2 regions of the Mesorhizobium sp. M0800 genome follow, and region 1 is predicted to be linked to the other one. Evidence: predicted binding sites of a transcription regulator. Region 1 holds the regulator's gene; the other holds the start of a gene.

Region 1 (4,212 bases):
CTCCTTCAGCACCTCCATCGAACCGGCAAACAGGAAATCGGCATTCGGATCGGAACCCGAACCCTTGATGAAGACGTAGTTGCCTTCCGGCTTCACCTTGAAGACTTCGCGGGCCTCCATGCGGCCGACTTCCTTGTTGTCGAAGGTCAGATAGAACACGTCCTTGTTCTCGATCAGCCGGTCATAGCCGACGACCGGGATGCCTTCGTCCAGTGCCTTCTGCACGGCCGGCCCGATGGCCGAGGCGTCCTGCGCCAGGATGATCAGTGCGTTGGCGCCCTGCGAGATCAGGCTCTCGACGTCGGTGAGCTGCTTGCCGGGGTTGGACTGTGCGTCGGCGGAAATATACTTGTCGCCTGCGGCCTCGATGGCCGCCTTCATTGCGGCCTCGTCTGTCTTCCAGCGCTCTTCCTGGAAGTTCGACCAGGAAACGCCGATGACCTTGTCTTTAGCCTGCGCCGCCGACGCCAGCGCCAGCGTCATGGCGACACCCGCCAGAATGGCGGTCGTGAATTTCTTCATCATATCCTCCCTGCGCCGCGTACGGCGTGACCAATTGGCTCAAAGACCAGCTTAGAAGCTCTAATTTTTTCGAGCCTCGAAAAAATACTGGCCCGATCTCCGGCTGCTGTCAACATCGATTCTGATGGATTTTGATGACTCTGCGAGTTTTTTCGAGCGTCGGAATAAACGATGACAGCGCCACCTGCATCTGACACTATTTGCCTGCATCCGACACTATTTGTCGGACATTACCGACGGCTTCCGGTTCATGAGCGGCCGCGGCAACCGGGAGGAAAGCAAAACAATGTCGGTCGGAATCCGCCATGACGATTTGCGCCGGCGCAACCGGGCGATGGTGATCTCGGCGGTGCGCCGGGCCGGCCAGCCATCGCGTACTGAGATCGCAGCTACCACCGGCCTCAGTCATTCGACCATATCGGCGATCTCTTCCGACCTGATACGGGAAGGCATCCTCGCCGAGAGCAAGGCAAGTGAGCCCGTTTCGTTGAAACGCGGTCGTCCGCAGGTCGGCCTCGCCCTCAACCCGGAAGCGGCGGCGGTGCTGACCGTGGTGTTGTCGCTGAATTTCCTGTCGGCCGCCATTATCGACTATACGGGACAGGTGGTCGCCGAGGAACAGCGCCGGCTGGACACGCTGACCATGCCGCGCGACGAGCTGATCCGTGAATGCATGGCCATCGTCCGGCGCCGGCTGCAGGATCCAGACCTTGACGTCCGCAGTGTCGCCCGCATCGCCCTGGCGATTCAGGGCATTACCGACTCCCCTGCACGCGCCATGCTGTGGTCGCCGATCACGCCGCAGACCGACATCGCCTTTGCCGACATGCTGGAGGGCGAATTCGGCATCCCGGCAACGGTGGAGAACGACTGCAACATGATGGCGGTGGCTTTGCGCTGGCGCAATCCGGATCGCTATCGCGACGACTTCATCGCCATCCTGCTTTCGCATGGCATCGGCATGGGGCTGGTGCTGAAGGGCGAACTGTTCACCGGGACGCATTCCTCGGGCGGCGAATTTGGCCACATGATCCATCGTCCGGGCGGCGCGCTCTGCCGTTGCGGGCGGCGCGGCTGCATCGAGGCCTATGCCGGCAACTACGCCATCTGGCGCAACGCCAGGCAGATGAGCGACGACAGCGAACCGGTCGCCGACGTCAGCGACGCCGACATGCGAGCACTGGCGGCTCGGGCGCGCGAGAAAGATGGGCCGGAACGCGAGGCCTACCGCAAGGCCGGCGAGGCGCTGGGTTTCGGTCTCGGCTCGCTGTTCGCGCTGATCGATCCGGCACCGGTCGCGATGGTCGGCGCCAGTGCCGCCGCCTTCGATCTGATCGAGCCGGCCTTGCGGAAGGCAATCGCCCAGACCGCCGGCGGTCAGCATTCAGGCTCGATCTCCTTCGATACAGAGCCGAACGAATTGCCGCTGATCCGCGAAGGCTGCGCGATGCGGGCGTTAAGCTTCGTCGACCAGGAGATTTTCGCGCCGGGCGCGCAAATGAGGCCCAGCGTCAGAAAGAACGTAGCCTGACCAGGCGGGTCAATCTTCCCTGATCGCATAGCCGGCACCGCGGATGGTGCGGATGACATCCGGCATCCGGCCGTTGTTGACGGCTTTGCGCAGCCGCCCGACATGCACGTCGACGGTGCGTTCGTCGATGTAGATTGTCTCGCCCCAGACATTATCGAGTAACTGGCTGCGCGAGAAGACACGGCCCGGATGCCGCATCATGAACTCGAGCAGCCGGAATTCGGTCGGCCCGAGCCTGATTTCGCTCTTCTTGCGATAGACCCTGTGCGATTCGCGATCGAGCACGATGTCGCCGACCTTCAGCACGCTGGACAGCACTTCCGGCTTGGCGCGCCGCAGCAGCGCCTTGACCCTGGCCATGAATTCTGGTGTCGAAAACGGTTTCACCAGATAGTCGTCGGCGCCGGTCGAAAGACCGCGCACCCGGTCGCTCTCCTCGCCGCGCGCGGTCAGCATGATGATCGGCAGCCGCTCGGTTTCGGGGCGCACCCGCAACCGACGACAGAGCTCGATGCCGGAAACCGCTGGTATCATCCAGTCGAGCACCAAAAGGTCGGGCACATTCTCCTGCAAACGGATCTCGGCTTCGTCGCCGCGTGTCACCACCTCGACCTGGTAGCCTTCGGATTCGAGATTGTAGCGGAGCAGCACACCCAACGGCTCCTCGTCCTCCACCACCATTATGCGTGGTGCGATCATCGGCTGGGCACCCCCATCATGTCACCGGTGCGGACATTGTCGTTTCGTCCTGCTTCGGACGATTGACCGGCAATTGCTCGCCGGTCAGCACATAATACGCATTTTCGGCGATGTTGGTGACATGGTCGCCGATCCGCTCCAGATTCTTGGCGCAGAACAGCAGGTGCGTGCAAGCGGTGATGTTGCGCGGATCTTCCATCATGTAGGTCAAGAGCTCGCGGAACACGGACGTGTATTTGACGTCGATGCGCTCGTCGGCGGCACGCAGCTTGGCCAACGCGGCCGCATCGCCTGCAGCATATTCCTCGATGACACCCTGCACCTGGATGAGAACCAGCTGCGCCATCGCGTCGATGGAATGCGACAGGTCCCGCGGCGTGGCGCTGAGGCCGACCGCACTCACGCGCTTGGCGATATTCTTGGCAAGGTCGCCGATGCGTTCGAGGTCGCCCGCCATGCGGATCGCTCCGACCACATGGCGAAGATCGTGGGCCATCGGCTGGCGTTTGGCGATCAGGGTGATGGCGCGGTCGTCCAGTTCGCGTTGACGCGCATCCATGATGGCGTCGTCGGAAACGACGCGTTGCGCCAGCACGTTGTCGGAATTCAACAGGGCCTTGGTCGCCCCGCCGACCATCGAACCGGCGAGGTCGGCCATGTCGCGGATCAGCTTGCTGATCTGCTCGAGATCCTCGTCGAAAGAAGCGACTGTGTGTTCGCCCATGGTCCTGTCCTCATATGCATGATCGGAACGGCTCAGCCGAAGCGGCCAGTGATGTAGTCCTGCGTGCGCTTCTCGCGGGGCGACGTGAAGATCTTCTCGGTCCGGTCGAACTCGACCAGTTCACCCAGATACATGAAGGCGGTCTGGCGCGACACACGCGCCGCCTGCTGCATGTTGTGGGTGACGATGACGATCGTGTAGTCGGCTTGCAATTCGTCGATCAGTTCCTCGATCTTGGCAGTCGACAGCGGGTCGAGGGCCGAAGCCGGTTCGTCGAGCAGAATGACTTCCGGCTTCACGGCCACGGTGCGGGCGATACAGAGCCGCTGCTGCTGGCCGCCGGACAGGCTCAAGCCGCTGGCGTTGAGCTTGTCCTTGACCTCGCTCCACAGCGCGGCGCGCTTCAACGCCTGTTCGACGCGGCCGTCCATCTCGGACTTGCCGAGGTTCTCGTAGAGCCTGACGCCGAAGGCGATGTTCTCGTAGATCGACATCGGGAACGGCGTCGGCTTCTGGAACACCATGCCGATCTTGGTCCTGAGGAGGTTGAGATCCTGCGACCGGTCGAGAATGTTCTTGCCGTCGAGCAGCACCTGGCCCTCGGCCGTCTGTTTTGGGTAGAGCTCATAGATGCGGTTGAACACACGCAGCAGCGTCGATTTCCCGCAGCCCGAAGGGCCGATGAAGGCCGTGACACTGCGCTCAGGCAGCGACAGGCTGATGTCCTTCAGCGCCT
Region 2 (4,212 bases), on a different contig from region 1:
TTGGGCGCATGCGACTTCAACGCATCGCCCCGTCCGGACAGGCTCGGATTGGTCATGAAATATTCCTGCGCGTTGAACGGTTCCTCGCCCTCCTCCAGCACGACGCGCCGGGAGGTTCCGTCAGCCAATACGTCGAAACTTTGCTGGTTGTCCATGATGTTGCCGAGCATGATCTGGCCGAGCACCTGTTCGTGCACAGTTGGATTGGTGATCGGCACCATGGTCTCGACACGGCGGTCGAGATTGCGCGGCATCAAATCGGCCGAGGAGATGTAGACGATCGCCCCGTCCGAGGGCAGGCCGTGGCCGTTGCCGAAGCAGTAGATGCGGCTGTGCTCGAGGAAGCGGCCGACGATCGATTTCACCCTTATGTTCTCCGACAGGCCGGGCACCTGCGGCCTCAGGCAGCAGATGCCGCGCACGACGAGATCGATCTCGACGCCGGCGCGGCTGGCATCATAGAGGGCATCGATGACGATCGGATCGACCAAGGCGTTCATCTTCATCCAGATGCGGGCGGGCCTGCCCTCCAGCGCGTGGCTGATCTCGTCCGAAATGTGCTTGAGGATGCGGTCGCGCAGCGTGAACGGCGATATGGCCAGCCGCATCTGCTCGGCCGGTTCGGCATAGCCGGTGATGAAGTTGAACAGCTGGGCGACATCGCGCGCGATCGTCGGGGCGGTGGTGAAGAAGGACAGGTCGGTGTAGATGCGCGCGGTGACCGGGTGGTAGTTGCCGGTGCCGAGATGCACGTAATTGCGCAGCCTGCCATCCTCGCGGCGCACGACCAGCGACATTTTCGAATGGGTCTTCAGTTCGAGGAAGCCGAAGACGACCTGGACGCCGGCTCGCTCGAGGTCGCGGGCCCAGCGGATGTTGGCTTCTTCGTCGAAACGCGCCTTGAGCTCGACCAGCGCGGTCACCGACTTGCCGGCCTCGGCGGCGTCGACCAAAGCGCGTACGATCGGGCTGTCGTTGGAGGTGCGATAGAGCGTCTGCTTGATCGCCACCACTTCCGGATCGGCCATCGCCTGACGCAGGAACTGCACCACCACGTCGAAGGATTCGTAAGGGTGGTGGACGATGATGTCCTTCTCGCGGATCGCGGCAAAGCAATCGCCGCCATGCTCGCGGATGCGCTCGGGGAAGCGCGGATTGTAGGGCGTGAACTTCAGATCGTCGCGGGCGACGGCGACGATCTCCGAGATCTGGCTGAGCGCCAGCGGACCGGTGAGCACGCTGATCCGGCTTGCCGAAACGCCAAGCTCGCCGGCGACGAAGTCGCGCAGTTCGGGCGGCATCAGCCGGTCGAATTCGATCCGGATAACCGAGCCGCGGCGGCGGCGCTTCAGCGCCGTCTCGAACAGGCGCACCAGATCCTCGGACTCTTCCTCGACCTCGATATCGCTGTCGCGGATGATACGGAACGTGCCGGAACCCTTGACCTCGTAGCCCGGGAACAGCTTGCCGATATAAAGACCGACCGCCTCCTCGAGCGGGATGAAGCGGACATGGCGCTTGCGATCCGGCAAGCGGATGAAGCGCCTCAGCGCCACCGGCAGGCGCAAAAGCGCGCTCATTTCCTCGCCGTTCTTACGGTGGCGCAATTGCAACGCCATCGAGAAACCGAGATTGGGAATGAACGGGAACGGATGCGCCGGGTCGATCGACAGCGGCGTCAGCACCGGAAATACCTGCTCCTGGAAATGGTCCTCAAGCCAGATCTTCTCGTCCTTGCTCAGTGCATCGCGGGTGATGCTCTCGATGCCTTCCTTGTCGAGCAGCAGCATCAGCGCCGAAAGGCTTTTCTGCTGGTCCTCCTGCAGGCGCTCGACCTCGCGCAGCAATTGTTCAAGCTGCTGCTCGGGCGTGCGTCCGTCCGGGCTCTTCAGCACGATGCCCTCGCGCACCTGGCCGGCAAGACCCGCAACGCGAACCATGAAGAACTCGTCGAGGTTGGCGGCCGATATCGACAGGAAGCGAACACGCTCGAGCAGCGGATGATTGGCGTTCAGCGACTCTTCGAGCACGCGCCGGTTGAATTGCAGCCAGGAAAACTCGCGATTGACGAAGCGGTCGGGATTGCCGCCTTCGCGGCTCGCCGCCTCGACGGTGATGAATTCGTTCTGCACCGGCTTCAGTTCGTTCATGGTTTCCGCTCTTCCCACACCGTTCGACGACCATAGCCTTAACCGGCTTAACTTATCCTCTGACAGGCTTTTGCGACAGTTTCATTTCATCGATCTTGCAAAGAGACGGGTTATGATCCAGATGCAATCGACAAGATCAGGAGACGACGATGGCAGGCGGTTCCATTCCCCATTTCCAGAACGATGCGGGCTATCCGGCAATCGACATCGGCGTCAAGGAATTCATGTGCACCGGCGCCAATCCGCCTTTCGACCACCCGCATGTATTTCTCGACATGGGCGACGACAATGAAAAGGTCTGCCCGTATTGCTCGACGCTCTATCGCTATTCGCCGAAGCTGAAGGCATTGGAAACGGTGCCGCCGGGCTGCCTTTATATCGACCAGGCCGCCTGATTCTTCCGCGACAAACCTGATGCAGGAAACGCAGTCCCGGCAGGTGGTCATCGCCGGGGCGGGCGTCGCCGGGCTGACCGCGGCACTGGCCTTCGCCGAGCGCGGCTACCGGATAAAACTGTTCGAACAGGCACAGCACCTCGAGGCTGGCGGCGCCGGTATCCAGCTTTCGCCCAACGCGACGCGCATCCTACGGCAACTCGGCGTACTCGATCGGCTGCTGGCGACGGCGGTGCGGCCGGAGGCGGTCGTGCTCAAGGATGCCGCCACGCTGCGCAAGCTGGCGCGCGTACCGCTTGGCCAGGCGGCCGAAACGCGCTGGGGAGCACCCTATCTCGTCGCCCACCGCGCCGATCTGCAGTCAGCGCTGATGGCACGAGTTTCGGAGCAGCCCGGTATCGATCTAATCGCCGGCGCGCGGGTGACCAACATCGCAGCCGGACCGAAAGGTGTTGCCGTTACTGCATCGGCTGATGGCGAAACGGTCGAGGCTGGCTGTCTGCTGATCGGCGCCGATGGCGTCTGGTCGTCGGTGCGAGAAAAACTGGCCCGCAAGGCAGCCGATTTCCGGAGAAGCCGGTTTTCGGGCGAGCTTGCCTGGCGCGCCACGGTGGCCGCCGACAGCCTCGCCGGACAAGCCTTTGCGGCGATCGGTGCGCCCGATTGTGTTACTGCATTCCTCTATTCCGGCTTCCATATGGTCGCCTATCCGGTCAGCCGTGGCACTGCCTTCAACCTCGCGGCCTTCACCAAGGACGAGCGCATCGCCGAGGGCTGGTCGGGGCATGCCGACCCCGCCAGCCTCGCCAGCGCCATGCGCGGCACTGCGCCGGCGCTGGTCCGTCTGGCGAGCGAGGCCGCGCCGTGGATGGCATGGCCGATCCACACCGTCGAGCAGCGGCGGTGGACGACGCCGGAAGGCATCGCCCTGATCGGCGATGCGGCGCATGCGATGACGCCGTTTGCCGCACAGGGCGCGGCGATGGCGATCGAGGACGCGGCGACGCTTGCCGGCTTCGTTGCAGCCTCCACAGCCGATCTTGAGGGGGCGCTTGTCGCCTGGGAACAGGCGCGGCGGCCGCGCGTCGCCCAGGTCGCCCGCCGCGGCGCCATCAACCGCCTCGCCTGGCATGCGGCCGGGCCGGTGGCGATGGCCCGCAACCTGTTCCTGGCGATGCGCTCGCCCGAAAAGCTCGCCGCCGATCTCGACTGGCTCTATGGTTGGTGGGCGTAGGACGCTCGGCGGTCCTAAGTCGCCTTGTCAATTGTAAAGCCGCATCGACAGGCCGAGCGAGGCCGGCAGCGGATTCCACCAGCCGGTGCGCAGCCCGGCCGTGCGCAGTGCCGCCGCCGTCCAGGTGTTGCAGCCGATCAGCGCGTTGAAATGACCATTGGCTTCGAAGAACCGATCGAAGCGGGAATAGGCCGCACTCTCGATCGGGATGGCCCCGTTCGGCCCCTGCCGGAAGCTTGCCGCAACGTAATCGAGCAGCGCCGTAAACCGCTCCTCGCCGATGTCGAAGCCAGCGACGTCGCGATGCGGCTCGGCGATGTCAACGGAAATGTCGACATGCATTGCCGAGCCATCGACCGTCAGCGCCTTCATCACCGGCACCGCCTTCAGCTCCGACCAGGTCGGCGTCTCCAGATAGAAGGCGCGGCCGCCC

The links. The regulator PhoB, encoded in region 1, activates phosphate uptake and scavenging genes when phosphate is short. The targets are predictions, from matches to a motif close to TGTCATNNANCTGTCAT.
Region 2: NKI18_RS12165 (RNA degradosome polyphosphate kinase) is a predicted target of PhoB. The motif match lies at 2,223-2,239, and genes of this name have one in related genera.

What each region holds. Positions count from the first base shown of each region.
Region 1 is NZ_JAMYOZ010000025.1:80,245-84,456, reverse strand. Features, by position in the region: gene xylF (D-xylose ABC transporter substrate-binding protein) at 1-522, opposite strand, end outside; gene NKI18_RS24565 (ROK family protein) at 809-2,053, shown strand; gene phoB (phosphate regulon transcriptional regulator PhoB) at 2,063-2,752, opposite strand; gene phoU (phosphate signaling complex protein PhoU) at 2,769-3,476, opposite strand; gene pstB (phosphate ABC transporter ATP-binding protein PstB) at 3,509-4,212, opposite strand, start outside.
Region 2 is NZ_JAMYOZ010000007.1:170,417-174,628, forward strand. Features, by position in the region: gene NKI18_RS12165 (RNA degradosome polyphosphate kinase) at 1-2,150, opposite strand, end outside; gene NKI18_RS12170 (zinc-finger domain-containing protein) at 2,300-2,545, shown strand; gene NKI18_RS12175 (FAD-dependent monooxygenase) at 2,565-3,779, shown strand; gene NKI18_RS12180 (TIGR02117 family protein) at 3,807-4,212, opposite strand, start outside.